One region of the Micromonospora sp. NPDC000207 genome, then DNA from elsewhere that is predicted to be linked to it. Evidence: riboswitches for the same ligand, from Rfam matches in the RefSeq annotation. Region 1 holds a riboswitch; the other holds the start of a gene.
What was found. A riboswitch is a leader RNA that binds a small molecule or an ion and turns the genes downstream of it on or off. The one in region 1 is predicted to bind cobalamin.
Positions count from the first base shown of each region.

Region 2: linked by a shared signal. The riboswitch ahead of ABT336_RS09415 (ribonucleoside-diphosphate reductase subunit alpha) and the one ahead of ABT336_RS25575 (prenyltransferase/squalene oxidase repeat-containing protein) in region 1 are both predicted to bind cobalamin.

Region 1 is NZ_JBEPEQ010000162.1:568-7,811, forward strand. Features, by position in the region: partial or broken gene ABT336_RS25555 (energy-coupling factor transporter transmembrane protein EcfT) at 1-53, opposite strand, end outside; gene ABT336_RS25560 (SCO2322-related protein) at 46-984, opposite strand; gene ABT336_RS25565 (LPXTG cell wall anchor domain-containing protein) at 981-2,435, opposite strand; gene ABT336_RS25570 (SCO2322-related protein) at 2,777-3,265, opposite strand; gene ABT336_RS25575 (prenyltransferase/squalene oxidase repeat-containing protein) at 3,283-4,452, opposite strand; cobalamin riboswitch at 4,467-4,634, opposite strand; gene ABT336_RS25580 (GNAT family N-acetyltransferase) at 4,663-5,232, opposite strand; gene ABT336_RS25585 (SDR family NAD(P)-dependent oxidoreductase) at 5,497-6,957, shown strand; gene ABT336_RS25590 (NAD-dependent epimerase/dehydratase family protein) at 7,033-7,244, opposite strand, start outside.
Region 2 is NZ_JBEPEQ010000027.1:8,857-16,100, reverse strand. Features, by position in the region: gene ABT336_RS09420 (ribonucleotide-diphosphate reductase subunit beta) at 1-737, opposite strand, end outside; gene ABT336_RS09415 (ribonucleoside-diphosphate reductase subunit alpha) at 797-3,238, opposite strand; cobalamin riboswitch at 3,394-3,609, opposite strand; gene ABT336_RS09410 (hypothetical protein) at 3,815-4,276, opposite strand; gene rpsD (30S ribosomal protein S4) at 4,316-4,927, shown strand; gene ABT336_RS09400 (PepSY-associated TM helix domain-containing protein) at 5,061-6,491, opposite strand; gene ABT336_RS09395 (DUF1540 domain-containing protein) at 6,738-7,028, shown strand; gene ABT336_RS09390 (hypothetical protein) at 7,102-7,244, opposite strand, start outside.

The sequences.
Region 1 (7,244 bases):
CCGCCCTGCGGTGCCGGGTGCCCGGGGTGACCGCCGGGCACCCGGTCACTCATCAGGGGTGGTGCGACGCCGACGCCAGGTGGTGACGATCCCCCCACCGGCGACCGCCACCAGCAGGAGCAGCCCGGCCAGGGTGCCCAGGGGCGGGCCGCTGGTGTCACGTGCCGCGGTGACCTGCGTCGGCACCGGGGCGTCGGTGGGCGGTTCGCCGACCGGGGTCGACCCGGGCGGCGGGGTCGGCGAGGGTACCGGCGGCGGAGTCGACGCCGAGGTGGTCGGGATCGGCGGGGTGGTCGGCACGGTCCCTCCGGTGGGGCCGCCCGGCGGCGGGGGTACGCCGTCGGTCGGGCCCGCACCCCCCGGAACGCCCACTGTGGGGGCGGGGGGTGGTGGCGGGCGGTCGTCGGGGCCGGTCGCCGGGGGCGGCGCGGGCGGGGGTGCCGGGCGGGTCGGCTCGGGGCGGGTCGGCTCGGGGCGGGTCGGGGGTTTCGGCCGCTGCGGTGCCGCTCCGGGACGGGGCGCGTCGTCCGGGCTGCGGTTGAGGGAGAACGACCAGCCCTCGAAGCTGCCGGCCGGTGGTCTCCGGTTGAGCACGCCCTTGTCGCTGTAGGTCCACGAACCCCCGTCGGGTGCGTGCCAGTACGACCAGTAGGCGCTGGCCGGTGGGGTGTCGACGCACTTCTCGGCGGCGACCGACGGCCGGCCCTCGATGCGGCAGATGAACCCCTCGCCCCACCGCAGGGTGCCGGCGACCTGGAAGCCGGCACCCTTGAGGGCGGTGAGTCCGCTGCTCTGCGTCCCGGGGGCGCAGCGCACGACGGTTCCCCCGCCGAGTTCGTTGAAGTCGACCACGACGGTGACCCCGGAGGCGTCCGGGCAGGGTCCGGCGGTGCCCTGCGCCGCCCGGACGGGGGTGTGCACCCCGAGGGTGCCGGCGGCGACGAGGGCGACGACGAGTCCCGTCCGCGTGACCGGACCGGTCACTGTGCCCGCCGTCGGGCGAACACGAGCAGCGCCACTCCCCCGGCGATGCTGACCAGCGCGACCACCAGCCAGGTGACGATCGACGCGCCGGTGGTCGGCAGGGCGCCGCCGGGGGCACCGGCGACCGGGGTGGTCGTGGTGGGCACCGGCGACGGGGTGCCGCTCGGGTCGGGGGTGCTCGGCGAGGTGTCGGGCGTGGTGCCCGGGGTCGGGGAGGCGGTCGGTGCCCCGGTGGTGGGGGTCGCGGTGCCGGTGGGCGGGGGCGTGGGCTGGCCGGTCGGCGAGGGCCCACCGGGCCCGCCGGTCGGGGTGGGCTCGGGGGACTGCGGCGGGTCGACGCCGATGCCGCCCAGCGGCACCTGGGCCAGCCCGAGGATCGCCTGGGCGGTGGCGCGCCGCCACTGGTCCTTGTCGTTGTCGGCGATGCCCTGGCCGACGGCGGCGGCGTGGGCGTCGGTGTTGTAGGCGATGGCACCCGCCTCGGCGGCGGCGGCACCCCCGGTGGCGGCGGTGACCTGGAGGGCGGCCAGCGCGGTCGCCGCCCGCGCGGCCTCGCTGCTACGTCCGGCGGCGGCGAGGGCCTGCCCGGCGAGACCGGTGCTGTTGGAGTTCGCGCCGCTGGTCGGCCCGGAGCCGCCGAAGGAGCCGTCGGTGTGCTGCTGGGTCGCCAGCCAGTCCGCGCCCCGTCGGGCGGCGTCGGCCGCCCCGGTGGCACCGCCGTCGGCGGCGGCCAGGAGGGCCTGGACGGCCATCGCCGTGGAGTCGACGTCGAGGGTGGGCGTGCCCTGGTCGTCGCAGGAGGGCGACGGGGCACCGTCGGCGTCCGGGTAGAGCCGGAAACCGCCGGCCCGGCACTGCTGGCGGACGAGGAAGTCGACTGTGGGCTGGGCCACCTCGCCGCTGCGGGTCAGGCCCAGGACGGTGAAGGCCTGGTCGAAGGTGTTGCTGGCGTCCGGACCGGTGGCCTCGGTGGTCCGGCTGGTGATCCGGCCGTGCTGGTGGCCGGTGTCGGCGGGGGCGACCAGGGACAGCGTCTCGGACCGCAGGTCGTGCCCGCCGAAGTCACGGGGGTCGGCACCGGTGGCGGTGGCGAGGTAGAGGAGTTTCGCCGTCGCGCCGCCGTCGGTGAAACCCTCGATGCCGTAGTCGTCGTAGCTGTTGTAGGAGCGTACGTGTGCCGCGATCTGGGCGGTCGCGGCCTCGCGGGTCGCCGGGGCCGCGCCGGTGGCGGCGAGGGCGAGCACCCCGTCGATGCTCAGTCCCCAGTCGATGCCGCCGAACGGGCCGGGCAGGGTCCCGTCGGTGAACTCGTCGGCGAGCCAGGTCGCGCCGTCACGGGCGGCGGCCGAGGTCGCGACGGCACCGTGCGGTGTGGCGACGAGGACGGCCAGGGTGGCCGCGGTGGCGACGAGGAGTCCGCCGCCGAGGCGACGGGTCCGGGAGGTGGGCATGGGGTGCCTTTCGCAGAGCGGTCGGTGGAAGCTCCGGAAGGCATCCGTGGGTCGACCGCGTCCGTCCGGTCGGACGGCGTGGCCGAGATCCTCGGTGGCCCGGACTTCACCCTGTAGACCTCGACAGTGGAAGCCGCTCGTCCGGGGTGGGGCGTTCCGGCTCGCGATGGTTCGCTCACGGTTGCGGGTCAGCGCCGGCTTCTACCGGCTTTCCCCCACACAGGACGTATGCAGATGTGTACCCGGCGCACCGGGTGTCGACACGGTACCGCTCGTGGGCGGCACTGCGCCAGAGCGACGGTCGTCACCCGGTGCACCGGGTCAGGCGGGGCGATCCGGGGTCAGGGGGCGGTGATGCTCGGAGCGGTGCCGGTGCCGAAACGCCAGCCCTCCACGGTGCCCGGTGCCGGGTTGTAGCTGCTCGCCCCGGAGGTGCTGTAGGTCCAGGGGCTGCCGCTGCCGGCGGCGTGCCAGTACGACCAGTACGCGGTGGCGGGCGGGGTGTTGACGCACGGCTCGGTCGCGGAGGTCGGCTGCCCGTTGATCCGGCAGACGAAGGCGAGCCCCCACCGGGCGGTGCCGGTCACTGTGAACCCGGCGCCCTGCAGGGCGGCCAGTCCGGTGGCCGGGTCACCGACGTGACAGCCGACCTGGACCCCGCCGCCGAGGGGACCGTAGTCGACCACGACGGTGACGCCGGTGGTGCCGGTGCAGGGGGCGGCCTGGGCGGCCTGGGGAGCGGGGTCGGCGGCGACCAGGCCGACGGCGACGACGGCTGCGGCGATCAGACCGGCCAGTCGCCTGCGGGTGGTGGAGAGGGCACTGGACATGTGGGCTCCTTCGAGGGTCAGAGGCAGGGCAGGCTGGGTGCGCCCGGCGTCGCGGTGGTGGTGGACAGGTGGGCGTACCCGGTGCCGGTCAGGCCGAGGACGGCCTGGGTGGTGGCCCGGACGGCGGTGGCCGGGTCGAAGGAGCCGCCGTCGAAGTCGATCGCCCCCCGGTCGGTGGGGGTCCCGGAGCAGCCGACCTGGAGCCCGGCGAGGTGGATCCGGGCCCGCAGCCAGGCCAGCGGCCGACCGCCGTCGCGGAGGGCCTGCGCGGCCAGGCCGGTGCTGTTGGCGTTGGACAGCCCGTCGGCGTTGGGGAAGCTTCCGTCGGTGCGTTGGACCGACAGCAGCCAGTGCAGACCGGCGGTGGCGTCGGCGGACCGACCGGCGGCGCGCAGCGCCTGCACGGCCAGGGCGGTGGCGTCCACGTCGGAGACACAGGTCGCCTGGGCGGCCACCACCGGGTAGCCGCCGTCGGCACACCGGATCCCGGCCAGCCACTGGGCGGCGGTGCCCGGTGCGCCCTGCGGGGTACGGGTCAGGGCGAGGATGGCGAAGGACTGGCTGAAGGTGTTGCTGTAGTCGCCGTACGCGGACCGGTCGCTGAACCGGCCGTCGGTCGCCTGGAGCGACTGCAACCGGCTGACCAGGTCCACTCCACCCACGTCGGTGGGGTCGTCGCCGCGTACGGCGACGGTGAGGGCGAGCTTGGCGGTGGCACCGACGTAGGCCTCGGTGCCCCCGTCGCCGAGGTACCCGTCGCGGATGTCCGCCCGGGTGACCCAGTCCAGGGCGTCCGCGCCGTAGTCGTCGGCGACCCCGGCGGCGGCGAACGCGAGGACGGCGTCGAGGGTCAGCCCCGCGTCGGGGTAGGCGACACCACCGAAGACCGCCTCGAAGCGTTCCCCGTCGACGAGTTGGCGTGCCAGCCAGCCGGCGGCGGCGGCCGGGCGGGGGGCCACGGCCTGGACGGCTGCCACGTCGGCGGGGGGCGCTGCGGGCGCGGCACCGGCGGGCGCGGCGACGCCGAGGGTGAGGGTGAAGGCGGTGAGCACCGCGCTGGGCAGGGTGAGCAGGCGGTGCCGGCTCGGGCGGGCGACCATCGGACGCGCCTTTCCGGCCCGGCGGACGTCGAAACCCGGCCCGGCCTGCGCGGGGCAGAGCCGGTCGGCCTCCGACCCGTGGGCCACGACGGGTGAGGAGCGGGAACATCGCGGGCACGGCGGGTATTCGGGCTCGTCACCGAGGAGGTCCCTCCTCGGTGGCCTACCGTTGCGGGCCAGCGCCGGACTTCGACCGGACTTCCCCCGCACGTACGCGCAGGTGTGCAGTTGTCGCGTCAGTCTCGTCTGCCGCAGCAGCGGATGTCAATGCGACATCCGTCGCGGCGGCCCGGCCTGTCACCGGGAGGCGGACAGCGGTAGGGACCGTACCAGCATCCGGTGTGACCGCCAGCCCGGGAAGGGAACGAGGTCGCCGACGTGCTGGAAGCGCAGGCGTTGCAGCGCGTGCCAGACCCGGGTGTTGGTCTCGGTGACGGCGAGGGTGACCCGCTCCTCACCACGGCGGTCCAGCAGGTCGGTCGTCATCCGGACACCCAGGCGGTGGCGACGGAACTCGGGCAGGACGAACGCCTCGCACACGGCGAAGGTCCGGTTCGGCCACTCGGCGGTGAGGGCGGTGTCGGTGACCGAGGTCAGGTCGCGCCACCACAGCGTCTCCGGCGGCAGTGGACAGCCCAGCACCGCCCCGACGAGTTCACCGGCGACATAGCCGAGTGCCCCCTCGAAGCCGTCGGCCTCGACCGTCCACCGGATCCGGTCGCTCGCCGACGGGGTGCTGTGATCGAGGAGGTGGAGGTCCTCGGCGTGGACCCGGTGGTAGACCTCGGTGAGCGCGTCGACGTCGGCCTCGGTGGTGATGACGACCTCGTCGAGGAGGTCGCCGTGGGCTAGGGGTGTCGACGTCATCAGACTTCCTCCGGCATGAAGTTAGGTTAGGCATACCTAATCAGATGCCGAACGGAGTGACCAAACTCAGCGAAGGCTGACCTAAGTCGTGGGGACCTGCGGGGGGCGGGCGGCACCGGTCCCCGTCGATGCCACCCGGCGGGGCCGGGCTGGTGGACGGAGGCGGGGTGCGGCACCGCCCGTGTGGTGCGTACAGTTTCGGGTCGGACTTCACGGGTGGGCCGGACAGCCCCGGCGCAGGGACGGGATCGGGACATCAGCGGCATGACAGCGGACAACACCCTCGACGGCGGCCCGGACGGCATCGACCAGAGCCGGCTGGAGACCTGCCTGCGCGTCATCGAGGACCTGGCGGACCTGCCTCCCGACCACCCGGACGTGGTACGGGTCCAGCGGGCCACCGCCGGGCTCTACAAGACGATCAAGCAGCAGCGGCGGACGCGACGCCGGGAGGAGATCCTGACCGCCGACCTCGCAGTGACCGCCGCCACCGCCACCGGCGCACCGGGCCGCATCGACGACGAGACCCAGGGCATCCCGCTCGCCTCACCCACCACCGGCACCACCGCCGGGGTCCTGCACCAGCCACGGGGCTGCTACGTCTGCAAGCAGCGCTACCGCGAGGTGGACGCCTTCTACCACCAACTCTGCCCCACCTGCGCCGCCACGAACCGGGAACGCCGCGACGCCCGTACCGACCTGACCGGCCGACGGGCGCTGCTCACCGGGGGCCGGGCGAAGATCGGCATGTACATCGCACTGCGGCTGCTGCGCGACGGCGCGCACACCACCGTGACGACCCGCTTCCCGCACGACGCGGTCCGCCGGTTCGCCGCGATGCCCGACAGCGCGGACTGGCTGCACCGGCTGCGTGTCGTCGGGATCGACCTGCGCGACCCCGCCCAGGTGATCGCCCTGGCCGACTCGGTCAGCGCCCAGGGACCACTCGACATCCTGATCAACAACGCGGCGCAGACGGTCCGCCGCAGCCCCCAGGCGTACGCCCACCTCGTCGCCGCCGAGGCGGCGGCCCTGCCCGAGGGTCCCCTCCCCGACGTGGTCACCTTCGCCGCCACCCCGGGCCGGGGTGAGACGGTCGGCAGCCTGACCGCGTCGCCCCCGCCGGTCTCGCTCACCCCGCACGCGCTCACCGCCCTGGCGTTGACGAGCGGATCCGCCTCCCCGGAACGGATCGCGGCGGCCACCGCCATCGACGCCGGTGGTCTCGTGCCGGACCTCGACCCGGTCAACAGCTGGGTGCAGCGCGTGCACGAGGTGGACCCCGTCGAACTGCTCGAAGTGCAGCTCTGCAACGTCACGGCACCGTTCGTCCTGGTCAGTCGGCTCCGGCCGGCGATGGCCGCCGCGCCGGCCCGCCGCAAGTACGTGGTGAACGTCTCCGCCATGGAGGGACAGTTCGGTCGCGGCTACAAGGGCCCCGGACACCCCCACACGAACATGGCCAAGGCCGCGTTGAACATGCTGACCCGCACCAGCGCCCAGGAGATGCTCACCGACGGCATCCTGATGACGAGCGTCGACACCGGCTGGATCACCGACGAGCGGCCCCACCCGACGAAGATGCGGCTGGCCGACGCCGGATTCCACGCCCCCCTGGACCTGGTCGACGGCGCGGCCCGGGTGTACGACCCGATCGTGCGGGGCGAGCAGGGCGAGGACCTGTACGGCTGTTTCCTCAAGGACTACGTCCCCTGCGCCTGGTGACCGCCACCGGTTCGTGACGGTCGCGTGGGAGGCCGCGCCGGTTCGTGACGGTCGCGTCGGGTGGCGCCCGGTGCCCTACCTGTGGGCGGCGGCCAGCCGGGCGAACCCCTCGTCCAGGCCGACCTGCGGGGTCCAGCGCAACGCGGCCCGGGTCCGGCGTTGGTCGAACCAGTGCGCTGTGGACAGCTGCTCGGCCAGGAAACGGGTCATCGGGGGCTCGTCGGTGCGCGGCAGCCGCGACCAGACCCGTTCCACGAGGGAACCACCGGCCTTCGCGGCGGCCACCG
Region 2 (7,244 bases), on a different contig from region 1:
TCGACCGCCTCGGCGATCATGTCGCCGACCTGCCGGGAGAGGTCGTCGTCGAAGAGGTCCGGCTCCTCCCGCCGTACGGTGTCGACCACGTCGAAGGCGAACGCCATGTGCATCGACTCGTCGCGGAAGACCCAGTTCGTGCCGGAGGCGAGGCCGTGCAGCAGACCCCGGGACCGCAGGAAGTAGACGTAGGCGAAGGCGCCGTAGAAGAACAGCCCCTCGATGCAGGCGGCGAAGCAGATCAGGTTGAGCAGGAAGGCCCGCCGGTCCTCGCGGGTACGCAGCTCCCGCAGCTCGTCGATGGAGTCGATCCACCGGAAGCAGAACTCCGCCTTGCGGCGGATCGACGGGATGTTCTCGATCGCGGCGAACGCCTCGGCCCGCTCCTGCTCGTCGGGGACGTACGTGTCGAGCAGGTTCAGGTAGAACTGGACGTGGACGGCCTCCTCGAACAGTTGACGGGACAGGTAGAGCCGCCCCTCGGGCGAGTTGACGTGCTGGTAGAGGTTGAGCACCAGGTTGTTGGCGACGATGGTGTCCCCGGTGGCGAAGAACGCGACGAGCCGACTGACCAGGTGCCGTTCGGCCGGGCTGAGCCGGTCGAGGTCGGTGAGGTCGGAGTGCAGGTCCACCTCCTCCACGGTCCAGGTGTTCTTGATCGCGTCGCGGTACCTGTCGAAGAAGTGCGGGTAGCGCATGGGCCGGAGGGTGAGGTTCATCCCGGGGTCGAGCAGCATGTGCGTGGTCCTCGTGGCGTCGGGGTCGCGTGGCACGGCGGCGGGTGTCGCGGAGACCGTCACTGGCACGCCTCGCAGGACTCCGGGTTCTCCAGGGAGCAGGCCAGGGCCTCCGCCTCGGCGGCGCTGGGCAGCACTGCCACCAACGACGCGGAGGCGGCAGCCGCTGCCGAACCGGCCAGGACGGCGGGCGCGACGGCCGTCGAACCGGCGGCGACGGTGGCCTGCTGGATCCGGGTCGCCGGACGCGACCGCAGGTAGTAGGTGGTCTTCAGTCCCGACTTCCAGGCGTAGCGGTACATCGAGGAGAGCTTGCCGATGGTGGGCGCGGCCAGGAAGAGGTTCAGCGACTGCGACTGGTCGATGAAGGGCGAGCGGGCGGCAGCCAGGTCGATCAGCGCCCGCTGCGGCAGCTCCCAGGCGGTTCGGAACAGCTCCCGTACGTCCGCCGGCAGCTCCGACACCCCCTGGACCGACCCGTCGGCCCGGCGGATCTCGGTACGGATCCGGTCGGTCCACAACCCCCGCGCCTTCAGCTCCCGAACCAGGGCGGTGTTGATCTGGAGGAACTCACCGGACAGGGTCTCCCGCTTGAACAGGTTGGACACCTGCGGCTCGATGCACTCGTAGCACCCGGCGATGGCGGCGATGGTGGCGGTCGGGGCGATCGCCACCAGCAGCGAGTTGCGCAGACCGGACGCGGCGACCCGCTCGCGCAGCGCCGACCACCTGTCGGTCTGGACGCCGGTGACCCCCCACAGGTCCGGTTGCAGCTGTCCCCGGGCGGCCCGGGTCTCGGCGAAGGCCGGGTGCGGGCCGAAGCGCTCGGCCAGTCCGGCCGAGGTCTCCAGGGCGGTGAGGTACAGCTCCTCACCGATCCGGGTGGACAGTTCCTTGGCCTCCGGCGAGTCGAAGGGCAGCCGCAGGGCGAAGAAGACGTCCTGCAGGCCCATCATGCCCAGCCCCACCGGACGCCAGCGGGGGTTGCTCGCCGCCGCCTGGGGAGTCGGGTAGTAGTTGATGTCGATGACCCGGTCCAGGAAGGTGACGGCGGTCCGCACCGTGGCGCGCAGCTTCGCCCAGTCCAGGTCCCCGTCGGCGAGGTGGGCGGCGAGGTTGACCGAGCCGAGGTTGCAGACGGCGGTCTCGGAGTCGCTGGACACCTCGATGATCTCGGTGCACAGGTTGGACAGGTGCACGACGTTGCCGGGCTCGGCGGTCTGGTTGCACAGCCGGTTCGAGGCGTCCTTGAACGTCATCCACCCGTTGCCGGTCTGGGCCAGGGTCCGCATCATCTTGCCGTACAGCTCCCGGGCGGGCAGCTGACGCACGTAGCGGCCCTCGGCCTCGGCGGCCCGGTACGCGGCCTCGAACTCCGCCCCCCACAGGTCGGACAGGCCGGGGACCTCGTCCGGGTCGAACAGCGACCAGATCCCGTCGTCCTCGACCCGGCGCATGAACTCGTCCGGGATCCAGTTGGCCAGGTTCAGGTTGTGGGTCCGACGGGCGTCCTCGCCGGTGTTGTCCCGCAGCTGCAGGAACTCCTCGATGTCGGGGTGCCACGGCTCCAGGTAGACGCAGGCCGCGCCCTTGCGCCGGCCGCCCTGGTTGACCGCCGCGACGCTGGCGTCCAGGGTGCGCAGCCACGGCACGATCCCGTTGGAGCGGCCGTTGGTGCCCCGGATCAGCGCGCCCCGGGAGCGGACCCGGGAGAACCCGATGCCGATGCCACCGGCGAACTTCGACAGGTTCGCGACCTGGGCGTAGCGCTGGTAGATGGAGTCGAGTTCGTCACGCGGAGAGTCGACCAGGTAGCAGGAGGACATCTGGGTGTGCGCGGTGCCGGAGTTGAACAGCGTCGGTGAGCTGGGCAGGTAGGCCAGGCTCGACATGAGTCGGTAGAACTCGACGGCCTCCCCCGGCTCCTGGGACAGCCCGCAGGCCACCCGCAGCAACCAGTACTGCGGGGTCTCCACCACCTGCCGGCCGGTCGGGTGGCGGAGCAGGTAGCGGTCGTACACGGTGCGCAGTCCGAAGTACTCGAAGCGCAGGTCACCGGCGTCGTCGACGGCCGCGTCGAGGACGTCGGCGTGGGTGGCGACGAACCGCGCCGTGTCGTCGCCGATCAGGCCGAGGGTGTGGCCGTGGGCGACGGCCTGACTGAAGGTCGCCAGCCCCTGCCCCCGGACCTCCGTGCCGACCTCGGCGGCCAGCAGCCGGGCGGCGAGCCGGGAGTACTGCGGTTCGGTGCCGATCAGCTCGGCCGCGGTCTGCACCACGAGGCGGTCGACCTCGTCGCTGCTCGCGCCGTCGTAGAGGCCCTCGACGGTACGGGTGGCCACCCGCATCGGGTCGACGTCGGTCAGGTCGGCGGCCCACCGGCGTACCGAGTGGGCGATCTGGCCGGCGTCGACCAGGTCGACGGCGCCGTCACGGGTGCGGACCCGGACCCGTCGTGGCCCGGACGGGTCGGACTCGCCGACGGCGGCGGCCGGGAACATCTCGGTGACTGTCACCACTGACTCCTCGCGAGTTCGAGACCGGAGGGTCCGACAGCAGCACGGGACGGACACCGGCGGACGCACGCCGGTGTCGACGCGGGCTCGCGAGGGCGTCGGCCGTCCCACGCGGCCTCGGACCGCCGCCCACCCACTGCGGGGTACGCGGCGCGCTGGCAGGTCTTCGGACTCGCGGGCCTGGCCGGGATCACCGGTCTCCTACTGGCCGTCGCTTCCCAGGCCGGTGTCGGCCCAGTGCTGATGACGGCGGTCGTTCCCACTCACCGCTGCGGGGCAGTCCCGGATTCCCACCGGGTTCCCTCTTGCCTCGTCCGCTCGGGATGAACGGCCGAACCAGCTGCGCTCGACACCATATATAGGGAGCGCAGCATTGTCACACCCAACATGTCGGGTCCGGGCGTGTCGAGGTCGTCGCAGGGCTGCGGCGAAGCGGAGTGGCCACCCCGGCGGAGGCTCGGATCATCGCAAGCGCCGGGGTGGCCGGGTGTGTCGTCCGGCAGCGTCCACACCGAACGGCATCCCCCCTCATGAATACCGCCACAGGGAGGCTGTTGCAACCTATGTGCAGTAGCGGCCCGAGGGGTCGGGCGGACAGCCGGCTGCGGCACGGAACTCGTCCGGGTCGACCTCCTCCGCCCCGTCCGGGTCGACGAGGTCGGCGGAGGCGAGGTCGAGGTGCGCCACCAGGTCGTCGCCGTGGAGTGCGTCGGGGGTGAGCCACCCGAGCAGGGCGGCGCGGGCGCGCACCCGGTCACCGGTCCGGCCGGTACCCAGCTCGGCGAACTCCACCCGGGCCGGCACCTCCCCGACGTCGACGAGGTGCCGGGCCAGACCGGCCGCCGCCGGGAGGGTGAGCCGGAGCCCACCGGCCTGCGTCACGGCGTGTCGGGCGAACAGCTCGGCCCGGTGGTGCGGGGTGTGCAGGGTCAGCGAGTCGGCGCGGGCCAGCAGCGCGTGCAGCCGCACTGCCGGGGTGTCGACGATCGCCGGGGATTGCTGGATCTTGCCCAACTCCACCACCTCCGATTAGGTTAGGCTTACCTTAGTTGAGAGGTGATGATGAACCAGTCCCGCCCGAAGATCAAGCGGTCCCGCCGACTCGGTATCCCGCTGACCCCCAAGTGCGTGCAGTACTTCGAACGCCGCCCGTACCCGCCCGGAGTGCACGGCCGGGCCGCCCGCAGGACAGAGAGCAACTACAAGGTCCGGCTGCTCGAAAAGCAGCGCCTGCGGGCCCAGTACGACCTGCGCGAGGGGCAACTGCGGCGGGCGTTCGACAGGGCGGTACGCCGGCCCGGCAAGACCGGCGAGGAGCTGGTCGTCGACCTGGAGTGCCGCCTCGACGCCCTCGTCCTGCGGGCCGGCTTCGCCCGGACCATCTACGCGGCCCGCCAGCTCGTCACCCACCGTCACGTCACCGTCAACGGTCGACGGGTGGACCGCCCCTCGGCCCGGCTGCAGCCGGAGGACCGGATCGGGGTGGTGGAGTCCAGCCGGACCAAGGCCCCGTTCCTCGTCGCCGCCGCCGGGGCGCACGCTCCGCAACGGACCGCCCCGTACCTGGACGTCGACCTGTCCGGGCTCACCGCGCGGCTGATCCGGCTCCCGCAACGCGCCGAGGTGCCGGTGATCTGCGACGAGCAGCTCGTCGTCGAGCACTACTCGCGCTGACCGGTCCCCCGGTCGAACACCACTCGCCCCGGCCCCCGGCTGAGGCGACCGATCGTGCTGGTCCCCGACCAAGGCGACCAGGCCGGACGACCCGGCCCCTTGCCGGGGGCGGGGTCGTCCGGCACGACGGGGATCAGGAGGCGGTGGGTGCCCCCGTCCGCGCCCGGCGGGACCTGAGGAGACCGACGACCACGTCGACGACGAGGAACCCGAGCAGGCTCACCCCGAGCAGGGGCAGAGCCAGGCCGACAGCGATGCTCACCGGGACCCCGACCAGGATCAGCCAGGTGGGAGCGGAGTCCCAGGCGCCCCGGGCCGGCGCCGCACCGACGAGCGCCCGGCGACCGTCCTTGGTGGGGCGACGCTGCCACCACATCCGGTATCCCCAGAAGGTGACGCAGAGCAGACCGACGGCGAGCGCGGCCAGGACGATCTGGTTGGCCACCCCGAACAGGACGCCCATGTGCACGAGGATCCCCCAGGAGGTCAGCTTCGCCAGCACCGGCCAGTCGGCGTGGTCGACCCGGTCGGTGACGGTCCCGGCGGACGGGTCGACGGCGACCACGTCGGAGCGGGTCGGCCAGACCTGGTCGACCTGGCCGACCCGCCAGGCCGAGGTCGCCTCGGCCGGCGGGGTCACCGTCACCGGCCCGGACAGGCCCGCGTCCCGGGCGACCCCCAGCACCGTGTCGGCGTCGGCCGGGTCCACCTCGACGGCGACGGGAGCGGCACCGTGGTGTCCACCGGAGACCGCCGGGGCACCGGTGAGCGAGGTCGACACCTGCGGGGTGCGAGCGTCCAGGACGTCCAACGCCGACCCGAAGTTCCCACCCGCATACCGCGACCAGGTCAACCCGGTGGCGGACAGGACGAGCAACCCGGCCAGCAACCACACCCCGACGGCCGCGTGCCAGCCCCGGGTACGGCGTACCCCCTTGCGGGCCTTCAGGTCGGGCACCAGGAACCGCCGCCCACGGCTGCGACGCCACCACAGGACCACGCCGCCGAGCGCGACGACCCAGAGCCAGCTCGCCGCCAACTCCGAGTAGTGCCGACCGAGGTCGCCGAGGTGCAGGTTGCGGTGCAGGTCGTCGATCCAGGTGGTCACCGGGGTCGACCCGAACCAGGTGACCAACTGACCGCGCACCACAGCGGTGTACGGGTCGACGTACACGGTGTGCGACTTCTCTCCCAGTTCCGGCAGGGAGAACACCACCTCCGTGGTGCGGTCCGGCGCGGCCGGGGTGGTGACCGAGGTCAGCGTGCCGTCCGGGTGGGCGGCGCGGGCGGCGGCGATCTGCTCGGCGAGCGGCCGGGGCTGGTCACCGACGGCGTCCACGAACAGCTCCTGGCGGTAGACCACCGCGTCCAGCTGCGGTACGACCGTGTACAACAGCCCGGTCAACGCCGCCACCACGATGAAGGGGGCGACCAGCACCCCGGCGTAGAAGTGCAGCCGCAACAGCAGGGCACCGGCGCCGGAGGTCGGCTGCCGCCGTCCGGGCGGTCCGGCGGGTGGAGGTGTCGACGGGGCCGTCTTCGGCAGCTCCGGGGCGAGTGACATGGGCGGGCCTTCCTGACTGGCAGCGGCGACGCCGCTCGGGGCGGTGCGTCGAGGAGTAGTCGCACAGCCGTGCCGGCTGGTTCCCGACGATCGCCACCCGGAGTGCCACACCGGCCACCCGGCAGACCCGGTCAGGTGAGGCAGCCCTTCCCGAAACACCCCGAAATGGGGCAGATTCTCGGGGCGTCACCGGGTCGTCAGCGGGTAACCCCGGGACCGGACACCACCTGTGAGAAGAGGCTGATCATGACCGACATGCTGGAGATGCCCCGGGTCCACGAGTGCACGGTGACCGACTGCGGGTACAACCACGACGGCTGCCACGCCTTCGCCATCACCATCGGCGAGGAGAGTGCCGCCTGCACCACCTTCATCGACACCTCCGCCAAGGGCGGACTGGACCGGGTGATCGCCCAGGTCGGCGCCTGCCAGCGAGCGGACTGTCGGTTCAACGAACAGTTGGAGTGCAACGCCCCGTCGATCCGGGTCGGCCCCGGTCAGGACATCGCCGACTGCCAGACGTACGAACCCCGGTGATCCGAGGCGCACCACGACCGGGGGTCCCGCACACGGTGGGGGACCCCCGGTCGCTCCGGATCCCACCCACCTGTCACCGCAGTCGGCGACGCCCGCTGAGCCAGACGCGGGCGGCGGTGCCGTTGAGCGCCACCAGCACCCAGGCCAGGAGGCCGATCCCGACGACGGTGATCGCCCCGAACATGCCCAACGAGGCCACTGCAAGCAGAGCCGACA